Aromatoleum aromaticum EbN1: one gene and its partners. The protein of the gene in region 2 interacts with the protein of the main gene of each other region in a pairwise test. Links are inferred from orthologs where the notes say so. Each region holds a gene or a part of one and is shown on either strand. Other genes may lie near its edges.

What was found.
Region 1: the proteins of EBN1_RS16955 (region 2) and EBN1_RS19820 interact in binary tests that used the Escherichia coli proteins (3 or more experiments, as listed by UniProt). The link is inferred for Aromatoleum aromaticum EbN1 from one-to-one orthologs.
Region 3: the proteins of EBN1_RS16955 (region 2) and glnK interact in binary tests that used the Escherichia coli proteins (3 or more experiments, as listed by UniProt). The link is inferred for Aromatoleum aromaticum EbN1 from one-to-one orthologs.

What each region holds. Positions count from the first base shown.
Region 1 is NC_006513.1:4,162,506-4,168,963, reverse strand. What follows is about bases 2,275-5,106. They hold EBN1_RS19820 (P-II family nitrogen regulator), read left to right. Parts: upstream 2,275-3,437; coding sequence 3,438-3,776; downstream 3,777-5,106. Other genes in these bases: trxB (thioredoxin-disulfide reductase), read right to left, coding at 4,908-5,106; EBN1_RS19815 (Smr/MutS family protein), read right to left, coding at 3,805-4,761; EBN1_RS19825 (NAD+ synthase), read left to right, coding at 2,275-3,385. Also shown: ppa (inorganic diphosphatase), read left to right, coding at 1-318; EBN1_RS19830 (GNAT family N-acetyltransferase), read right to left, coding at 372-1,517; more of EBN1_RS19825, read left to right, coding at 1,769-2,274; more of trxB, read right to left, coding at 5,107-5,861; EBN1_RS19805 (Crp/Fnr family transcriptional regulator), read left to right, coding at 6,114-6,458. UniProt on the Escherichia coli protein: P-II indirectly controls the transcription of the glutamine synthetase gene (glnA). P-II prevents NR-II-catalyzed conversion of NR-I to NR-I-phosphate, the transcriptional activator of GlnA. When P-II is uridylylated to P-II-UMP, these events are reversed.
Region 2 is NC_006513.1:3,546,666-3,553,483, forward strand. The notes cover bases 1-3,192. They hold EBN1_RS16955 ([protein-PII] uridylyltransferase), read right to left. Parts: upstream 2,795-3,192; coding sequence 206-2,794; downstream 1-205. Other genes in these bases: map (type I methionyl aminopeptidase), read right to left, coding at 2,801-3,192. Outside these bases: more of map, read right to left, coding at 3,193-3,622; rpsB (30S ribosomal protein S2), read left to right, coding at 3,992-4,747; tsf (translation elongation factor Ts), read left to right, coding at 4,800-5,690; pyrH (UMP kinase), read left to right, coding at 5,701-6,417; frr (ribosome recycling factor), read left to right, coding at 6,428-6,818.
Region 3 is NC_006513.1:1,878,730-1,885,068, reverse strand. The notes cover bases 1,229-3,941. They hold glnK (P-II family nitrogen regulator), read left to right. Parts: upstream 1,229-2,272; coding sequence 2,273-2,611; downstream 2,612-3,941. Other genes in these bases: EBN1_RS08855 (ammonium transporter), read left to right, coding at 2,625-3,941; EBN1_RS08865 (TorF family putative porin), read left to right, coding at 1,492-2,223. Also shown: EBN1_RS08875 (YifB family Mg chelatase-like AAA ATPase), read right to left, coding at 1-817; EBN1_RS08870 (accessory factor UbiK family protein), read right to left, coding at 942-1,205; more of EBN1_RS08855, read left to right, coding at 3,942-3,977; EBN1_RS08850 (2-oxoacid:ferredoxin oxidoreductase subunit beta), read right to left, coding at 4,120-5,145; EBN1_RS08845 (2-oxoacid:acceptor oxidoreductase subunit alpha), read right to left, coding at 5,196-6,339. UniProt on the Escherichia coli protein: Involved in the regulation of nitrogen metabolism. Regulates the activity of its targets by protein-protein interaction in response to the nitrogen status of the cell.

The DNA of each region.
Region 1 (6,458 bases), 620 kb from region 2 along the record:
GACGTGCTGGTGGTGACCCCGTTTCCGCTGATGCCGGGCGTGGTGATCCGCTGCCGTCCGGTCGGCGTGCTGAAGATGGAAGACGACGGCGGGCAGGACGCGAAAGTCGTCGCTGTGCCGGTGTCGAAGCTCACGCCGCTGTACGACAAGGTCCAGACCACTGACGACCTGCCCGAGCTGCTGATGAAGCAGACAGTGCATTTCTTCCAGCATTACAAGGATCTCGAGCCGGGCAAGTGGGTCAAGGTGCTCGGCTGGGGCACCGTGGAAGATGCGAAGCAGGAAATCCTCAACGGCCTGAAGAACGCCGCAAAATAAATACACTGCAAGCTGTCTTGTCCGAAAACGGCCCGCCGAGCGCGGGCTGTTTTTCATTCCGGCGCTGTCCTTCGCGAGGCACGAAACGGCGAGCGCTCGGTAAGTTCGTCGAGGTAGAAGTCGATGCCCGCCGTTTCCTGCGCGAGAAAGCGGTCCACTGCGTCGCGCCAGCGCGGTTCGCGAATCCAGTGCGCGGAGCGCGTGACGACCGGCTGCAGCCCGCGCGCGAGCTTGTGCTCGCCCTGTGCGCCGCCCTCGAAGCGGCTCAGGCGGTGGCCGATGCAGTAGTCGATCGCGCGGTAATAGCACAACTCGAAATGCAGGAACGGCAGATGTTCGGTCGCGCCCCAGTAGCGGCCGTAAAGCGCTTCGCCGTCGCACAGGAAAAAGGCGCTTGCGACCGGCTTGCCCTCGCGTTCGGCGAGCAGCAGGCGCACGCTGTGCGGCGCGCGCGACGCCAGCTGCGTGAAAAACGGCGCGCCGAGATAGGGCGTCGAGCGGTGCAGCGCGTAAGTCGCCGCGTAACAGCGATGGAAGAACGCCCAGTCGGCGGCGTTCGCCGTCGTGCCGTCGAGCCAGCGGAACGTCAGCGAATGGGCGGCGGCGTGGCGCCTGTCCTGGCGGATTTTCTTGCGCTTTTCGTGATTCAGGCTGCCGAGAAAGTCGTTGAAATCCCGGTAACCCGCGTTGAACCAGTGGAACTGCACGCCTTGGCGGATCAGCAGGCCGGCTTCGCGCATCCATCCAGCCTCGGTTTCGGTGGGGAAAAGCACGTGCAGCGACGACAAACCGCTTTCCTCGGCCGACGCCAGCGTTGCCTGCAACAGCGCTTTGCGGCTTGTGGTGTCGCGGCCGAGCAGGCGCATCCCGGGCACCGGCGTGAACGGCACTGCCGCAAGCCACTTGGGATAGTAGGCGAGGCCATGGCGCGCATACGCCTCGGCCCACGCCCAGTCGAAGACGTATTCGCCGTACGAGTGGTGCTTCTCGTACAACGGCATCGCCGCGACCAGCTGCGGCCCTTCCCACAGCGTTGCGTGGCGCGGCAGCCAGCCGGTGCCCGCCCCGACGCAGCCCGTCGCCTCGAGGGCGGCGAGGAAGGCGTGCGACACGCAGACCTGTCCGTTGGTGAGCGCATCCCAGGCGGCGGGATCGATGCCGATCACATCATCGAAGCGGCGAAAGCGGTATGTCGGCACGTTGGCAGCCCGGTGGTGATCGAAGCGATCGGTGGGACCGCGGCCGGCGCGATTCGTTTGTCGCGTGCCGCAGCGTCCGCCCAGCTGCCCAATTATTGCGCAACTTCGTATTTTCCTTGCGGGCAGGGGATTTGTAGCGCTTGCTCACGTCTTATCCACAGCTTTCCCCACGCCCCCTGTGGGTGAAAAACGGCCGATCGAGTGGGGCTCGTGGTCCGCCGATTGCAGGCTGAAACGGTATAGTTGCGCCCATGGACAAAACGCTCGCTATCGCTGTCGCCCAGCTCAATTTTACCGTCGGCGACCTCACGGCCAATGCCGACCGGATCATCCGCGCTCTCGACCAGGCTCGCGCGGCTGGCGCCGACCTGTTGCTGACGCCTGAACTGGCGCTATCCGGCTATCCGCCCGAAGACCTGCTGTTGCGCCCGGATTTCTACCGCGCATGCAGCCGCGAAGTGGCACGCATCGCTTTGCACACCGACGGCATCACGCTGGTGCTCGGGCATCCGGAAGAGCGGCGCGACTGGCGCTACAACGCCGCGTCGGTGATTCGCGACGGCGAAGTCCTCGCCACCTATCACAAGCATCTGCTGCCGAACTACGAAGTGTTCGACGAGGAACGCTATTTCGACCGCGGCCTCGACGCGTGCGTGTTCGAACTGAACGGCGTGAAGCTCGGCGTCAATATCTGCGCCGACCTGTGGGAGTCGGGCCCGGCCGAACTGGTGCGTGCCGAAGGCGCGGAACTGCTGCTCGGCCTGAACGCATCGCCGTACCACATGAACAAGCTCGCGCGCCGCTACGAAGTGCTGCGCGGGCGCGTCGCCGACACCGGCCTGCCGGTGGTCTATTGCAACATGGTCGGCGGCCAGGACGAACTGGTGTTCGACGGCGCATCGTTCGCGCTCGACGCGGACGGCCAAGTCAGGTATCAGGCGGCTTCGTTCGAGGAGCGGCTCGACGTGCTGCATTTTCGCGGCGGACGCTGGGAGCCGGGCGAAATCGTTCCCGCACGGCCGATCGAGGAGGAAGTCTACGAAGCGCTCAAGACCGGTGTGCGCGACTACCTCGGCAAGAACGGTTTTCCCGGCGCGATCATCGGCCTGTCCGGCGGCATCGACTCCGCGCTGACGCTGTGCATCGCCGTCGACGCGCTCGGGCCGGAGCGGGTGCGTGCGGTGATGATGCCTTCGCCCTACACGGCGCAGATGAGCCTCGACGATTCGCGCGCACTGGTCGCGAACCTCGGCGTGCGCTACGACGAAATCCCGATCGAGCCGGCGATGAACACGTTCGCCGACCTGCTCGCCCGGCAGTTCGAGGGGCTGCCGGCGGACACCACCGAGGAAAACCTGCAGAGCCGCATCCGCGGCATGATCCTGATGGCGCTGTCGAACAAGACCGGCGCGATCGTGCTGACGACCGGCAACAAGAGCGAGATGGCAACCGGCTACGCGACGCTGTACGGCGACATGGCAGGCGGCTTCGCGGTGCTGAAGGACTTGTACAAGACTTTCGTGTTCCGCCTGTCGCGCTGGCGCAACACGGTCAGTCCGGTAATGCCCGAGAACATCATCACCCGGCCGCCGTCGGCCGAGCTCAAACCGGACCAGACCGACCAGGATTCGCTGCCGCCGTACGACGTGCTCGACGCGATCATCGAGGCCTACATGGAGCGTGACGAGTCGCCGCGCGAGATCATCGCGCGCGGCTTCCCCGAAGCCGACGTGAGGCGCACCGTCGCGATGCTCAAGCGCAACGAATACAAGCGCCGCCAGTCGCCGGTCGGCATCCGGGTGACGAGGCGCGGTTTCGGCAGGGACTGGCGTTATCCGATAACATCGCGCTATCAGGACGAATACTGACTGCGCAGGACCGAGCCGAATCGGCGTCCGCCAGCCCTCGAGGAGAAATTACATGAAGAAAATCGAAGCCGTCATCAAGCCGTTCAAGCTCGACGAGGTCCGTGAAGCGCTGTCCGAAGTCGGCATCGCTGGTCTGACCGTGTCGGAGGTCAAGGGCTTCGGCCGCCAGAAAGGCCACACCGAGTTGTATCGCGGCGCCGAGTACGTCGTTGATTTCCTGCCGAAAATCAAGGTCGAAATCGTCCTCGGCGACGACCTCGTGGACCAGGCGGTCGAAGCGATCATCAAGGCTGCGCGCACCGGCAAGATCGGCGACGGCAAGATCTTCGTCACGGCTGTCGAGCAGGTCGTGCGCATCCGCACCGGCGAAACGGACGAAGCCGCAATCTGATTGCTTCCTTCCGGCTTGCGGGCTGCGTTCACTCCTTCGGCGGATTGCCGGCCCTCAGCAGCACCAGCAGCGCTCCGGAGCCGCCTTTGTTCGGGCCGGCCTGGCAGAACGCGAGGATTTCCTCGCGTTGCGCGAGCCAGCCGCGCGACAGGTGCTTGAGGATCGACAGTTTGCCCGGTGACCCCAGCCCCTTGCCGTGAATCACCCGCACGCAGCGGCGCCCCTGCTGCAGGCTCGCCGCGAGAAAGCGTGCCAGCGCTTCGCGGGCGTCGTCCCGATTGTAGCCGTGCAGGTCCACTTCTCCCTGCAGCACCCAGCGCCCGCGGCGCAAGTCCATCAGCACGCGGCGTGGCAGGCCGGGGCGCAGGAAGATCGCCTCGTCCCCCATTTCCAGCCGGTCTTCGAGGCTCATCGGCGCGTCGAGCGATTCGCGCAACGCAGCCTGCTCGTCTTCGCTGTGCTTCAATGGCTCCGGGCGGGGCGGCGGAGGCTGCAGCTCGACCCGGTCGCGTGATTCGATCTGTCGGGCGCCGCGCACCGCATGACGGAAAAGCTCCGCCGGATCGAGCGCGTCGTGATCGGGCGGCAACAGCAGCGACGCCGGGTCCGTCTCGATGCGATGCCGGTCCTCGTCGCGCATGTGCAGTGGATACGGCGACGGACGGGCGCGACCGAGCTCCGCGTGACCGGTGTCGCGAAGCGGCGTCACGTCGCCGGTCGCCGAGCGAAAGAGCGCTGCGTCCTCGAGTCCATCGAGGGACGCGCGCACGGCGGGAGAGGGGGTGTCAGGTTCGAGCGGTTGCGGACGCGGTACCGGTGCCGGCTTCGGCGTCTCGATTTCCGCTCGTCCGCACCCTTTCGTGATTGGTGCGACATCCCGCACAGCCTCGCGGAACAGCGCCGGATCGTCATCGGCGGACGCGCCGGGGAGAACTCCGGCGGCCGTCGCGTCGCGGGTGTTTTTTGCCGCACCCGGGTGGGGCATCTCCGGCTTCGCAGGCTTTTGGCTGCTCGCGGCCGGTTTCAGCTTGCCGCGCAAGGCGGCAAGTTCTTCGAAGGCATGCGATGTTCGCCCGGTCCGGCTTCCCGGTTTCGGTGCAGCAGGGGGAAGCCGCCGGGTCATCGTCGTGCTCAGCCGGCGAGCGTGTCCAGGTAGCGCTCCGCATCGAGTGCGGCCATGCAGCCCGTGCCTGCGGATGTCACCGCCTGACGGTAGATGTGATCCTGCACGTCGCCCGCGGCGAACACGCCGGCCACGCTGGTCGCCGTGGCGTCGCCTTCGCGGCCGCCCTTGGTGATGATGTAGCCGTTTTCCATCTCGAGCTGGCCTTCGAAAATGTCGGTGTTCGGCTTGTGGCCGATCGCGATGAACACGCCCTGCAGCGCGACGTCGCGGGTCGCACCGGTATTCGCATCCCTGACCCGCATGCCGGTCACGCCGGTGTTGTCACCCAGCACTTCGTCGAGCGTCGAGTTGAGCGCGAGTTCGATCTTTCCGGCGGCGACTTTCTCCATCATCTTGTCGATGAGGATTTTCTCGGCGCGGAACTTCTCGCGGCGATGCACAACCGTGACTTTCTTCGCGATGTTGGCGAGGTACAACGCTTCTTCGACTGCCGTGTTGCCGCCGCCGATCACTGCAACGTCCTGGTTCTTGTAAAAAAAACCGTCGCAGGTCGCGCATGCGGAGACGCCGCGGCCGGAGAATTTCTCTTCGGACGGGAGGCCGAGATATTTCGCCGTCGCGCCGGTCGAGATGATCAGCGCGTCACAAGTGTATTCGCCGGCGTCGCCGACGAGCCGGAACGGTTTCTCGCCGAGCTTCACGGTGTGGATGTGATCGAAGACCATCTCGGTATTGAAGCGTTCGGCGTGCTTCTGGAAGCGGGCCATGAGGTCAGGCCCCATCACGCCATCGGCGTCCGCGGGCCAGTTGTCGACATCGGTCGTGGTCATCAGCTGACCGCCCTGCGCCAGTCCCGTGATCAGGACCGGATCGAGGTTGGCGCGGGCGGCGTACACTGCGGCCGTGTAACCGGCCGGGCCGGAGCCGAGGATGAGCAGGCGGGCGTGCTTGGTTGTCATAGCGTGATCTTCTTTCTGGTTGGCGACAGCGGGATTATAGCCGAGGGGTTTGTCCCGCCGATTCAATGATGTCCATAGTGCGGGACGATCGCGAAAAGCGTTTTTCATCAGTGCAGGTGCCTCATCGACGCCACGCGATGCTGGGGTTCGGTCGGGAAAGTCAATCGCGGATTCCGGTAAAATCAGTGATATTGTGCGTCGCCAGTTTTCCCGTTTTCTGATACGCCCGTTCGAGCACATTCCGGAGTCGCCATGACACAGCCCACCGCGGTTTCCACCACCGCCTTGAAGACCTTCTCGCTGTTTCAGGGCTTGTCCGACGACACCCTGGCCACGGTTTCCCGCTTGGCGATGATGCGCCGCATCCCGCGCGGGCAGAGCGTGGTGCATGCAGGCGAGCGCTGCGATTTTGTCTACCTGGTCCTGACGGGGAGCCTCAAGGTCGTCGTCAGCGACGAAGATGGCCGTGAGGTGATCCTGACGATTCTGGGGCAGGGCGAACTGTTCGGCGAGATGAGCATGTTCGGCGAGCAGCCGCGCTCGGCGACCGTCGTCGCGGTGATGCCTTCCGACCTCGTGATGATCGCGAAGAACGAT
Region 2 (6,818 bases):
AACTGTCAATCATCCGCCTGCCGGCAGTGCTGGCCGAGCAGTTCAGTCAGAAACTGTGCGAGTACGAGGATTCGAAGAAAATGCCGTACGTGACGAGCATAGAGCAGAGCGGAATTGAAAAGGGTATACGGCAGGGCATGCAACAGGGCAGGCATCAGGGCGAGGCGGCGGTGCTGGTGCGCCAGCTGACCCGGCGTTCGCCCTGTTAAATGTGCAGCCGCTGCAGCAGTTCGCGTTCGATCTTGACGACCCGGGCATCCTGCGACAGCCCGTTTCCGCTGAGCAGGAACGTATCTTCGACGCGTTCGCCGAGCGTCGCGATCTTCGCGGTGTGCAGGACGATGCCGTTCTGCGCGAGCACTTCGGCGACCGCGAACAGCAGCCCGCGGCGATCGGCCGCGGTCAGCGACAGGATGTAATGCCTGCCGGACTCGTCGGGCAGGATGCTGACGCGCGGCGTGATCGGGAAATGCTTCACCTGACGCGACAGCCGGCCCGCGGACGGGCGGTCGGGCGGGGCGGATTTTTTCAGGCGTTCGGTGAGCTCGTGCTCGATCAACGTGATGACGTCGCGGTAATGCTCGGCGTTGCCCGGGTCCTGCAGCATGAAGCTGTCGAGCGCGTAGCCGTGGCGCGTGGTGTGCACCTTGGCGTCGAGGATCGAGAAGCCGAGGCGGCCGAAGAAACCGGTCAGGCGCACGAAGAGATCCTTCTGGTCGCGCGTGAACACCATCACCTGCACGCCCTGGTCGGCGTCGGAGACGCGCGCCTTGACGACCGGCTCGAGGGCGTCGGGGCGGTAATACAGCGTGCGGCTGTGCCACGCGATCTCTTCGGCCGAATGGCGCATGAAATACACGGCATCGAGCTGGGCCCACAGCGCGTCTTCGACGCCGGGCCGCAGCCCGTGGTAGCGCAGCAGGGCGCGCGCGTTTTCCTGGCGGTCGTCGAGCCCGAGCGCCTCCTGCGGCGTCGCGCCGCGCAGCAGGCGCCGGGTGGCGAAGAAGAGATCTTCGAGGAGCTTGCCTTTCCAGCCGTTCCAGACCTTCGGGCTGGTGCCGCGGATGTCGGCGTGCGTGAGCAGATACAGCGCGGTCAACCGCCGCTCGGTGCCGACAGTGTCGGCGAAGCGCCCGATGACGGCGGGGTCGGAGGTGTCTTCCTTCTGTGCCACGTGGGACATCGTGAGGTGATGCTCGACGAGCCACACGACGAGATCGGCGTCTTCGCGGGCGAGGTGGTGATGCTCGCAGAATTCGCGTGCGTCGATCGTGCCGAGCTTCGAATGGTCGCCGCCGCGTCCTTTCGCGATGTCATGGAACAGTGCGGCGACGTACAGCAGCCAGTGCCGGTCGAAAGCCATGATGAGCTGCGCCATCAGCGGATATTCGTGCGCGTGCTCGCCCATCGTGAAGCGGCGCATGTTGCGCAGCACCATCATGATGTGCTGGTCGACGGTGTAGACGTGGAACAGGTCGTGCTGCATCTGCCCGACGATGCGTCGCCACGAGGGCAGGTAGCCGCTGAGGATGCCGTACTGGTTCATGCGGCGGAACTCATGCACGATGCCGCGCTTTTGCTGCAGGATCGCGACGAAAAGCTCGCGGTTGTGCGGGTCGGCACGAAACGCGGCGTTGATGCGCTTGCGGTTGAGCCACAGGGCGCGCAGCGTGCGGGCCGTCATGCCCTTGAGCTCGGAGCGCTGCTGGAGGATCAGGAAACACTCGAGCAGCGCCGACGGGTGCCGGGCGAAGGTGTCGTCTTCGCGCATGTCGAGCAGCTCGCGCACCGCCTGGAAGCGCTCGTTGATGACGATCGCCGCGCCGGCGCGGCGGGGAAAGATCTCGACGCCGTAGTTCTGCAGCAGGATGGTGTTGGTCTGCGTGACCTTCTTCGCGTTGACGTAGTAACGCTGCATGAACACTTCGGAGGCGCGCTTGGCTGCGGTCGCCTCGATGCCGAGGGCGCTGGCGAGCCTTTCCTGGTAGTCGAACAGCAGCCGGTCTTCGCTGCGCCCGGTGAGGTAGTGCAGGCGGATGCGCACGTGCTGGAGGAAACGCTCGATGCTGCGCAGGTCGCGCGCTTCGGCGCCGGTGATCAGCCGCCGGCGCGCGAGGTCGCGCCAGTTGCGCCCGAGCCCGGCGGCCCGCGCGATCCAGCCGAGCATCTGCAGGTCGCGCAGGCCGCCGGGGCTCTCCTTGCAGTTGGGTTCGAGCGCGTAAGGGGTGTCGTTGTAGCGCGCGTAGCGCTTTTCCTGTTCGAGCTGCTTGGCCTTGAAGAACACGCGCACGTCGAGCAGCGCGCGATAGCGCCGGCAGAATTCCTCGAACAGTGGCCGGTTGCCTTCGAGCAGGCGCGATTCGAGCAGGTTCGTCTGAACCGTGATGTCCTGTTCGGCGGCGTCGATCGCTTCAGCGACGGTGCGGGCGCTGTGGCCGATCTCGAGCCCGACGTCCCACAGCGCACCGAGCAGCACGGACAGGCGCGCCTGCATCGCGTCGTCGGCGGTGTCGGGCAGCAGCACCATCAGGTCGACGTCGGAACACGGGAAGAGCTCGCCGCGGCCGTAGCCGCCGACCGCGAGCAGCGCCACGTCGGCGGGCATCGCGCACGCGCGCCACAGGCGGTGGATGGTCTCGTCGACGAGGTGCGCGCGGCCCTTGAGGACGGTGGATGTCGCCGGATGGCCCTCGTAGGCCATGCGGATGCGCATGCTGCCATCGGCGAGACGTGCACGGGCCTCGGCAATCGCGGCCTGGACCGCCGCGTCCGTGGGGATCGCCGCGGTGCTCATCGCGCCTCAGGCAAGCGCCGGGAACAGCGGCGCGACGAGCGCCGGCGGTGGAGGACAGTCCGCCGAGAGCGTCAGCACTTCGACGCCGGTGTCGGTGACGAGCACCATGTGCTCCCACTGCGCGGACAGGCTGCGGTCTTTCGTGACGATCGTCCAGCCGTCGGGGAGCTCGGAGATCGCCGCCTTGCCGGCGTTGATCATCGGTTCGATCGTGAAAGTCATGCCGGGGCGCAGCTCGATGCCGGTGCCGGCCTTGCCGTAGTGCAGCACCTGCGGTTCTTCATGGAACTTCAGGCCGATGCCGTGACCGCAGAATTCGCGCACCACCGAGAAGCCGTTGCTCTCGGCGTGCTTCTGGATGATGTGGCCGATGTCGCCGAGCCGGGCGCCCGGGCGCACGACGGAGATGCCGAGCCACAGGCATTCGAGCGTCACCTGGCACAGGCGCTTCGCGAGGATCGACCCGTCGCCGACGATGAACATCCGGCTGGTGTCGCCGTGGTAGCCGTCCTTGATGACGGTGATGTCGAGGTTGACGATGTCACCTTTCTTCAGCGCCTTGTCGCCCGGCACGCCATGGCAGATCTGGTGATTGACCGACGTGCAGATCGACTTTGGGTAAGGCGGGTAGCCGGGCGGGGCGTAGTTGAGCGGCGCGGGGACGGTGTGCTGCACGTTGACCATGTAGTTGTGGCACAGGCGGTCGAGCTCTCCTGTCGTCACGCCCGGCTGGACGTAGGGCGTGATGTAGTCGAGGACTTCCGCGCCGAGCCGGCCGGCGACGCGCATTTTCCCGATTTCTTCCGGCGTCTTTATTGTGATGCTCATCGTTTCGTGGGGTCGCGTGTAAATGAGAAAGGCTAGCGCATGCGCAGGCGCGCGGCAAATTCATGCTGCCCCGCGGGAGGCGTACGGGCGCGGCGAGCGCGAAGCCGCCTTGAGTGGAGAATGGCATAGCTGCTATTATCTCGGGCTTGTCTGCCGACCGAGGCGGGCAAAATCCACACGCCCGGCATCGTACCGAAAGGGTCCGCCGGATCGAGGCAAGTGCCTCGTGGCGGTTTTAGGCACTGAAATGAGGTTGCCGAAAGATCGCGGAGAAATCCGCGAGCGTTTGCGAATATCCGACTCTGACGGTATTTGCGAACGGGCAATCGTGCCGGGCGGCGGTTCAACCCTGAAAATCCGGAGTTTCAAATGACTGTCACGATGCGTCAGATGCTCGAAGCGGGCGTCCACTTTGGCCACCAGACCCGATTCTGGAATCCGCGCATGGCCCCGTACATTTTCGGCCAGCGCAACAAGATCCACATCGTCAACCTCGAAAAGACGATGGGCAAGTACAACGAAGCGATGAACTACGTGCGCAAGCTCGCGGCCAATCGCGGCACGATCCTGCTCGTCGGCACCAAGCGCCAGGCACGCGAGATCGTCTCCGAGGAAGCCAGCCGTGCCGGCATGCCGTTCGTCGATGAGCGCTGGCTCGGCGGCATGCTGACCAACTTCAAGACGGTCAAGCAGTCGATCAAGCGCCTCAAGGAAATGGAAGCGATGGTCGAGGATGGCTCGATCGAGCGCCTGTCCAAGAAGGAAGCGCTGATGGCGACGCGCGAAATGGACAAGCTGAAGAAGAGCATCGGCGGCATCAAGGACATGGGCGGCCTGCCCGATGCGATGTTCGTCATCGACGTCGGCTACCACAAGATCGCGATCACCGAAGCGCAGAAGCTCGGCATCCCCATCGTCGCCGTCGTCGATACCAACCATTCGCCCGAGGGAATCGACTACGTGATCCCCGGCAACGACGACTCGTCGCGTGCGATCCGCCTGTACGCTCGCGGCGTCGCCGACGCGGTGCTCGAAGGCCGCAGCCAGGCGCTGCAGGACGTCGTCGCCGCGGGTTCGGACGAGTTCGTCGAAGTCCAGGAAGACGGCTCGGACGAGCAGGCCTGAGCCCTGCCGGCCTTTGATCGCGTCGAATTGAATACGGAATACAGGAGTTAGCATGGCGGAAATTACCGCAAGCATGGTCAAGGAACTGCGCGAGAAAACCGACGCGCCGATGATGGAGTGCAAGAAGGCGCTGACCGAAGCCGCGGGCGACCTGGCCAAGGCCGAGGAAATCCTGCGCGTCAAGCTCGGCAGCAAGGCGAGCAAGGCAGCGTCCCGCGTGACCGCCGAAGGCATCGTCGCCACTTGGCAGTCGGCCGACGGCAAGCTGGCCGCGCTGGTCGAAGTGAACTGCGAGACCGATTTCGTCGCGAAGAACGACGACTTCCTCGCGTTCTCCGCTGCGGTGGCCGAACTGGTCGCGACGCGCAATCCGGCCGATGTTGCCGCGATCGGCGCGCTCGACCTCGGCGGCCAGACGGTCGAACAGGTGCGCACCGCGCTCGTCGGCAAGATCGGCGAGAACATCACGATCCGCCGCTTCACGCGGATCGACGCGCAGGGCGCGGTGGCGAGCTATATCCACGCCGGCGCCAAGATCGGCGTGCTGGTCGACCTCGTCGGCGGCTCTGAGGCGCTCGGCAAGGATCTCGCGATGCACATCGCCGCGGCCAAGCCGAAAGCGCTGATGGCGTCCGAGATTCCGGCGGAGCTGATCGACACCGAGCGCCGCATCGCGATCGAGAAGGCGCGCGAAGCCGGCAAGCCGGAAGCGATGCTCGACAGGATCGCCGACGGCACGGTGCAGAAGTTCCTGAAGGAAGTGACGCTGCTCGGCCAGCCGTTCGTCAAGGACGACAAGCTGACGATCGAAGCCCTGCTGAAGTCGCGCAACGCGTCGGTGGCGAGCTTCGTGCTGTACATCGTCGGCGAAGGCATCGAGAAGAAAGTGTCCGACTTCGCCGCCGAAGTGGCTGCGCAAGCCGCCGCCGCGGCACAGAAGTAAGGGCCGCCAGATGAGTGTCGCCGCCTACAAGCGCATCATGTTGAAGCTGTCCGGCGAAGCCCTGATGGGGGACGATTCGTACGGCATCAACGAGGATGTGGTCAGCCGCATCGTCGCCGAGATCGCCGAGGTGAATCGCCTCGGCGTGCAGGTCGGCGTCGTGATAGGCGGTGGCAACATCTTTCGCGGCATGAAGGGCGCTGCGTCCGGCATGGACCGGGCGACCGCCGACTACATGGGAATGCTCGCGACGGTGATGAACGCGATGGCGCTCGCCGACGCGTTCCGCCGTGCCCAGGTCGAGGCGCGCGTGCAGTCGGCGCTGCGCATCGACCAGGTCGTCGAGCCGTACATTCGCGGCCGGGCGATCCGCCACATGGAAGAAGGCCGCGTCGTGATCTTCGCTGCCGGCACCGGCAACCCCTTCTTCACGACCGACACCGCGGCGGCGCTGCGCGGGTCGGAGATGGCGGCGCAGATCGTGCTGAAGGCAACGAAAGTGGACGGCGTGTATACCGCCGACCCGAAGAAAGACCCGCAGGCGCAGCGCTACCACCGCATCAGCTTCGACGAGGCGATCGGCCGCAATCTGGCCGTTCTCGACGCGACGGCGTTTGCGTTGTGCCGCGACCAGAAACTGCCGATCAACGTGTTCTCGATCTTCAAGCCGGGCGCGCTCAAGCGCGTCGTGCTCGGCGAGGACGAAGGCACGCTGGTCCATTCGTGAGGACTCGACGATGATCCCCGAACTCAAAAAGACGACCGAGCAGAAGATGCAGAAGTCGATCGACGTGCTGAAGGCGGACCTTGCGAAGGTGCGCACCGGTCGCGCCCACACCGGGCTGCTCGACCACGTCATGGTCGAGTACTACGGCAGCATGGTGCCGATCAGCCAGGTGTCCAACGTGACGCTGATCGACGCACGGACGATCGGCGTGCAGGTGTGGGAAAAGCCGATGATGCAGAAGGTCGAGCGGGCGATCCGCGACTCCGACCTCGGCCTCAATCCCGCGAACCAGGGCGACATCATCCGCGTGCCGATGCCGGCACTGACCGAAGAGCGCCGCCGCGACCTGACGAAAGTCGTCCGCCACGAGGGCGAGGCGGCGAAGGTCGCGATCCGCAACT
Region 3 (6,339 bases), 1.7 Mb from region 2 along the record:
CCGAGTGGTGCGGCGCGCGATACGGGCGGCGTCCCCAGTGCCGCACGTCGAACGAGCCTTCGATCGACTGGATCGCCGCGCTCTCGATCGCTTCGGCCTGCTCCATCGGCGGCAGCAGCCCGGGCAGGCGCCGTGCGAGCATCGACTTGCCGGTTCCCGGGGGCCCGAACAGCAACAGCGAATGCTGTCCGGCCGCGGCGACTTCGAGCGCGCGGCGCGCCTGAAGCTGTCCCTTGACTTCGGCGAGATCGGCCTCGGGCGGCCCGCTCCGGCTACGCAGCGGAGGCAGGTGAGGCGGAAGCACGGCACGCCCGTTCAGGTGCCCGCACACCGCGAGCAGGCTCGCCGCGGCCAGCACGCTCGCATCCTCCGCAAGCGCCGCCTCGTCCGCGTTGGCGACCGGCAGCACCAGCGTGCGGCCTTCACGAGCGGTTTCGAGCGCCACCGCGAGCGCGCCACGCACCGGGCGCAGTGCGCCATTCAGCGACAGTTCGCCGACGAACTCGTGTCGCGAAAGCGCGCCCGCATCGATCTGGCCGGATGCCGCGAGGATGCCCAGCGCGATCGGCAGGTCGAAGCGCCCGCCCTCTTTCGGCAGGTCGGCGGGGGCGAGGTTGACGGTGATGCGACGCTGCGGGAACTCGAACTGCGACGTGACGATCGCGGCCCGCACGCGATCGCGCGCCTCGCGCACCTCGGTGTCGGCGAGCCCGACGAGGTTGAAAGCAGGCAGGCCGTTGGCGAGGTGGACTTCGACCGTCACTTCCGGTGCGGCGAGGCCGACCAGCGCGCGGGTACGTATGAGAGCCAGCGACATCGAAGTCTCCGGGATGGACTGGGAGCAGTCTACCGGAGACGGCGTCGATGACAAACGCCTAGATGGATTCGGCGCAACCGCGTTGCGCCGGATGATGTGGCTGCGACGGGAGCGCGTTGCGGCTTCAGTCGGCGTCGTTTTCAGTGCGTACGCGCGTCAGCTCGGATTCCAGCGCGGCAACACGGTCTTCGAGTTCGGCGAGTTTCTGCCGCGTATGGGCGAGCATTTCACGCTGCACGTCGAATTCCTCGCGAGTGACCAGATCGAGCTTGCTGAAGGCGCTGCCGAGCAGGGCTTTGGCGTTTTTCTCGAAATCGCGCGCCGGATTGCTCGCGGCAATTTCGGAAAGCTTGGCGCCGAGTTCATCGAGGATGCGGGGACCGGGCATGGCGGCACCTGTGCGGCGGTTGTGATGGGGACAGCCAGTTTATCACGGTCGATTTCAGCCCGTAGGCAGCAAAGGAGCCGCGATGCACCATCGTGCGTCAGCCGCACCGTTCCGGTGCATCACGAAAAGCAGAGGCGTTGCAGCTTGCACCAAAACCCCCTTCACGCAGACCATGGATCTGGAGAATTCATTTGATAATCATATTGTTGCAGGACACATCCACGACATGGCATTGATCGTGCTTGTGGTGCACTGCCAGATAATTCCCCTCCTGAAGGAGCATGCAATGCGCAAGAGCACAATCGCCGCCGCCCTCTTCACCATCATGCCGGTCCTTGGCGCGGGTTCCGTCCTCGCCGCCGACGGTCCCTTCACTGCGAACGTCAGCCTGGTCACCGACTATGCGTACCGCGGCATCAGCCAGACCGATGAACGCCCGGCGCTGCAAGGCGGGGTCGACTACGCCCACGACAGCGGCTTCTATGCCGGCGTCTGGGGCACGAACGTCTCGTGGCTGCGCGACGCCGAAACGACTTCGTCGTCCGGCAACAGCCTCGAACTGGATGTGTACGGCGGCTACCGGACCGTGTTCGGCGCGCTCGGCCTCGATGTCGGCCTGCTGCAGTACTACTACCCGGGCGACTTCGACCGCTCGTGGCGGCGCGACACCGGGCTGTCGAAGCCGGACACTCTCGAAGGCTACGTCGGGCTGAGCTGGGAATTCCTGACGTTCAAGTATTCCCATGCCTTCACCGATCTCTTCGGCACGCCCGGCTCGGACCACAGCAAGTACCTCGACCTGACGGCGAGCCACGAAGTGATGCCCGGCCTCGCGCTGAGCGCGCACGTCGGCCGCCAGGTCGTCACAGGCCCGGCCGATTCGTACACCGACTGGAAGATCGGCGCGACGAAGGCCGTCGGCGACTTCACGCTCGGCCTGCACTACGTCGATACCGACCTCGACGACGTCGACCTCGCCGAGGAGCGCCTGATCCTCTCATTGAGCCGGACCTTCTGAACCCCCACCGCTGCCGCGGGCACGTCCCGCCCGACTGAAAGGAAAGACCATGAAATTCGTCACTGCCATCATCAAGCCGTTCAAGCTCGACGAAGTGCGTGAAGCGCTCTCGGCGATCGGCGTGCAGGGTATCACCGTCACCGAAGTCAAGGGTTTCGGCCGCCAGAAAGGCCACACCGAGCTGTATCGCGGCGCGGAGTACGTCGTCGATTTTCTGCCTAAAGTGAAGATCGAGGCCGCGATCCGCCCCGATCTGCTCGATCAGGCGATCGAGGCGATCGAAAAATCGGCCGCGACCGGCAAGATCGGGGACGGCAAGATCTTCGTTTTCGATCTCGAACAGGCCATCCGCATCCGCACCGGCGAAACCGGTCCCGACGCGCTGTAACGGAGAAAAAAACATGAAGAAACTCTACGCATTGCTGCCCGCCGCACTTGCGCTCGGGCTCGCTGGCGGCAGCGCGCTCGCCCAGGAAGCTGCAACAGCCGTCGCACCTGCCGTCGAGGCCGCCGCCGCAGCGCCGATCGTCGAGAAAGGCGACGTCGCGTGGATCATGACGTCGACCCTGCTCGTGCTGTTCATGGCGCTGCCGGGCCTCGCGCTGTTCTACGGCGGCCTGGTGCGCTCGAAGAACATGCTGTCGGTGCTGATGCAGGTGATGGTCGTGTTCTCGCTGATCGCGGTGCTGTGGGTGTTCTATGGCTATTCGCTCGCGTTCACTGAAGGAGCGCCGTTCATCGGCTCGCTCGACAAGCTGTTCCTGTCCGGCGTGACGATCGACACGCTCGCCGACACTTTCACCGACAACGTCAAGCTGCCCGAATTCGCGTTCGTCGCGTTCCAGGCCACGTTCGCGGGCATCACCGGAGCGCTGGTCGTCGGTGCGTTCGCCGAGCGGATGAAGTTCTCCGCGGTGCTGATCTTCTCGGTGATCTGGTTCACGCTGTGCTACCTGCCGATCTGCCACATGGTGTGGGGCCCCGGCGGCATGCTGCTCGATGACGGCGCGCTCGACTTCGCCGGCGGTACGGTGGTGCACATCAACGCCGGGGTGGCGGGTCTCGTCGGCGCGTACATGGTCGGCAAACGGATCGGCTTCGGCCGCGAAGCGCTGACGCCGCATTCACTGACGCTGACGATGGTCGGCGCGTCGATGCTGTGGGTGGGCTGGTTCGGCTTCAACGCCGGCTCGAACCTCGAAGCGACGTCAGGTGCCGCGCTGGCATTCATCAACACGCTCGTCGCGACCGCCGCCGCAGTGCTCGCATGGTCGCTCGGCGAGGCGCTGTTCAAGGGCCGGCCGTCGATGCTCGGCGCAGCGTCGGGTGCCGTTGCCGGTCTCGTCGCGATCACGCCGGCGTGCGGCTCGGTCGGGCCGATGGGCGCGATCGTCATCGGCCTGCTCGCCGGCTTCGTCTGCCTGTGGGGCGTCAATGGCTTGAAGCGCATGCTCGGCGCGGACGACGCGCTCGACGTGTTCGGCGTGCATGGCGTCGGCGGCATCCTCGGCGCGATCCTGACCGGGGTGTTCACCGCCCCGTCGCTCGGCGGCACCGGCGCCGAGGACTTCTCGATCGCTGGCCAAGTCTGGATCCAGACCTATAGTGTATTGATCACGATCGCGTGGTCGGCGGTCGTCGCGGTGATCGCCTACAAGGTCGCCGACATCCTCGTCGGGCTGCGGGTGCCCGAAGAGGAGGAACGCCAGGGGCTCGACGTCAGCGCCCACGGCGAGACGGCGTACCACCACTGAGCTTCACGGCCGGGGTTCCCTCCTCTTCCCCGGCCACTGGACGGGCGCCCCGTCGCGGGGCGCCCGTTTTTCGTCTGTGGTCGGCAAAAAAAGAAAGGAGGCTTGCGCCTCCTTCCGCGTTTTCGGCTGCGCCGCAGCGCGCTTACGCGATCGTCCAGGTCTCGCCGCCTTGCAGCAGATCGGCGAGGCGGCCGTCGCCTTTTTTCGCCCGCGCGTCAGCGTGCAGCTGCGCGTTGAGCTCGTCGTAGCTGGGCGTGCGCACTGAACGGAATACCCCCAGCGGGACCGGCAGGTCGGGCGTGTCGAACTGCGACAGGAAGAACGCGAGGCCGCTGTGCGCCGCTTTCTCGTCATGCACGACGAGCTCGCTCTCGGCGACACCGCCTTCGCCGAGCGTCACGACTTCCGGCTCCATGCCGCGCAAGCGGATGCCGCGGTCGCGCGCCTTGCCGAACACCAGCGGCTTGCCGTCCTCGAGGATCACGCGCGCGTCGTCGCGGGTCGCCTTGTCGGTCAGTGTCGAATACGCGCCGTCGTTGAACACGATGCAGTTCTGCAGGATTTCGACGAACGCGGTGCCCCTGTGCGCTGCCGCGCGCGCGAGCACCGACGCGAGATGCGGCAGGTCGGTGTCGACCGAGCGGGCGACGAAAGTCGCTCCGGCGCCGAGCGCGAGCGCGACCGGGGAGAACGGGCGGTCGATGCTGCCGAGCGGCGTGCTCTTGGTCTTCTTGCCCATTTCGGAAGTCGGCGAATACTGGCCTTTCGTCAGGCCGTAGATGCGGTTGTTGAGCAGGATGATCTTCAGGTCGACGTTGCGGCGCATCGCATGGATGAAGTGGTTGCCGCCGATCGCGAGCGCATCGCCGTCGCCGGTGACGACCCACACCGACAGCTCGGGCCGGGCGAGCTTCAGCCCGCTCGCGATTGCCGGCGCGCGCCCGTGGATGCTGTGCATCCCGTACGTGTCCATGTAGTACGGGAAGCGGCTCGAGCAGCCGATGCCCGAGATGAAAGCGAAGTTCTCGCGCGGGATGCCGAGCGTCGGCAAGAGCTTCTGGATCTGCGCGAGGACGGCGTAGTCGCCGCAACCGGGACACCAGCGCACATCCTGGTTCGATTCGAAGTCTTTTTTCGTCAGTGCGACGGGTGCGGACATGTCGTTCATGATGATCTTCCTGTAACGATGGGGCTCGTGGACGCGATGCGGCGCGTGCGTCAGCTCAGTTCGAGGATGCGGTCATGGATTTCGCTGACCTTGAAGGGCTTGCCCTGCACCTTGTTCAGCGGCACGACGTCGCACAAGTAGCGTTCGCGCAGCAGCTTCGAGAGTTGCCCCATGTTGAGTTCCGGCACCAGCACGGTCTTGTAGCGCGCGAGCAGGTCGCCGAGGTCCGGCGGCAGCGGGTTCAGGTGGCGCAGATGGACATGCGCGACCGAGCGGCCGTCGGCCTCCGCCTTCTCGCGCGCCTGCGCGATCGTGCCGTAGGTGCTGCCCCAGCCGATGACGAGCAGGTCCCCGGAGGCCGGCCCCTCGACCGTCGTCGGCGGGATGTCCTGCGCGGTGCCGGCGACTTTCGCGGCGCGCACGTCGACCATGCGCTGGTGGTTCAGCGGATCGTGCGAGATGTTGCCGGTGAGGAAGTCCTTTTCCAGGCCGCCGACGCGGTGCTCCATGCCCGGCGTGCCGGGGCGCACCCAGGCGCGCGCGAGGTTCTCGTCGCGCGCGTACGGCTGGAAGCCTTCCGGATCGGTGCGATAGCTCACCTCGACTTTCGGTAGGCTGGCGACGTCCGGAATCCGCCACGGCTCGGCGGCGTTCGCGATGCCGCCGTCCGTAAGCAGGATCACCGGCGTCATGTACTTGACGGCGATGCGGAACGCCTCGATCGCGCAGTCGAAGCAGTCGGCGGGCGAGCGCGCGGCGATCACCGGGATCGGGCATTCGCCGTTGCGCCCGTAGATCGCCTGCAGCAGGTCGGACTGCTCGATCTTCGTCGGCAGGCCGGTCGACGGGCCGCCGCGCTGCACGTTCACGATCACCAGCGGCAGCTCCAGCATCACTGCGAGGCCCATCGCCTCGGTCTTGAGCGCCATGCCGGGGCCGGAAGTCGTCGTCAGGCCGAGCGCGCCGCCGTAGGCCGCGCCGATCGTCGAGCAGATGCCGGCGATCTCGTCCTCGGCCTGATAAGTCGTGACGTTGAAATGCTTCAGCGCGGACAGTTCGTGCAGGATGTCGGTCGCCGGCGTGATCGGGTACGAGCCGAGGAAAAGCCCGACACCCGACGACTCGGACGCGGCGACGAAGCCGAGCGCCGCGGCATGGTTGCCGGTGATGCTGCGATAGATGCCGGGTTTCGCC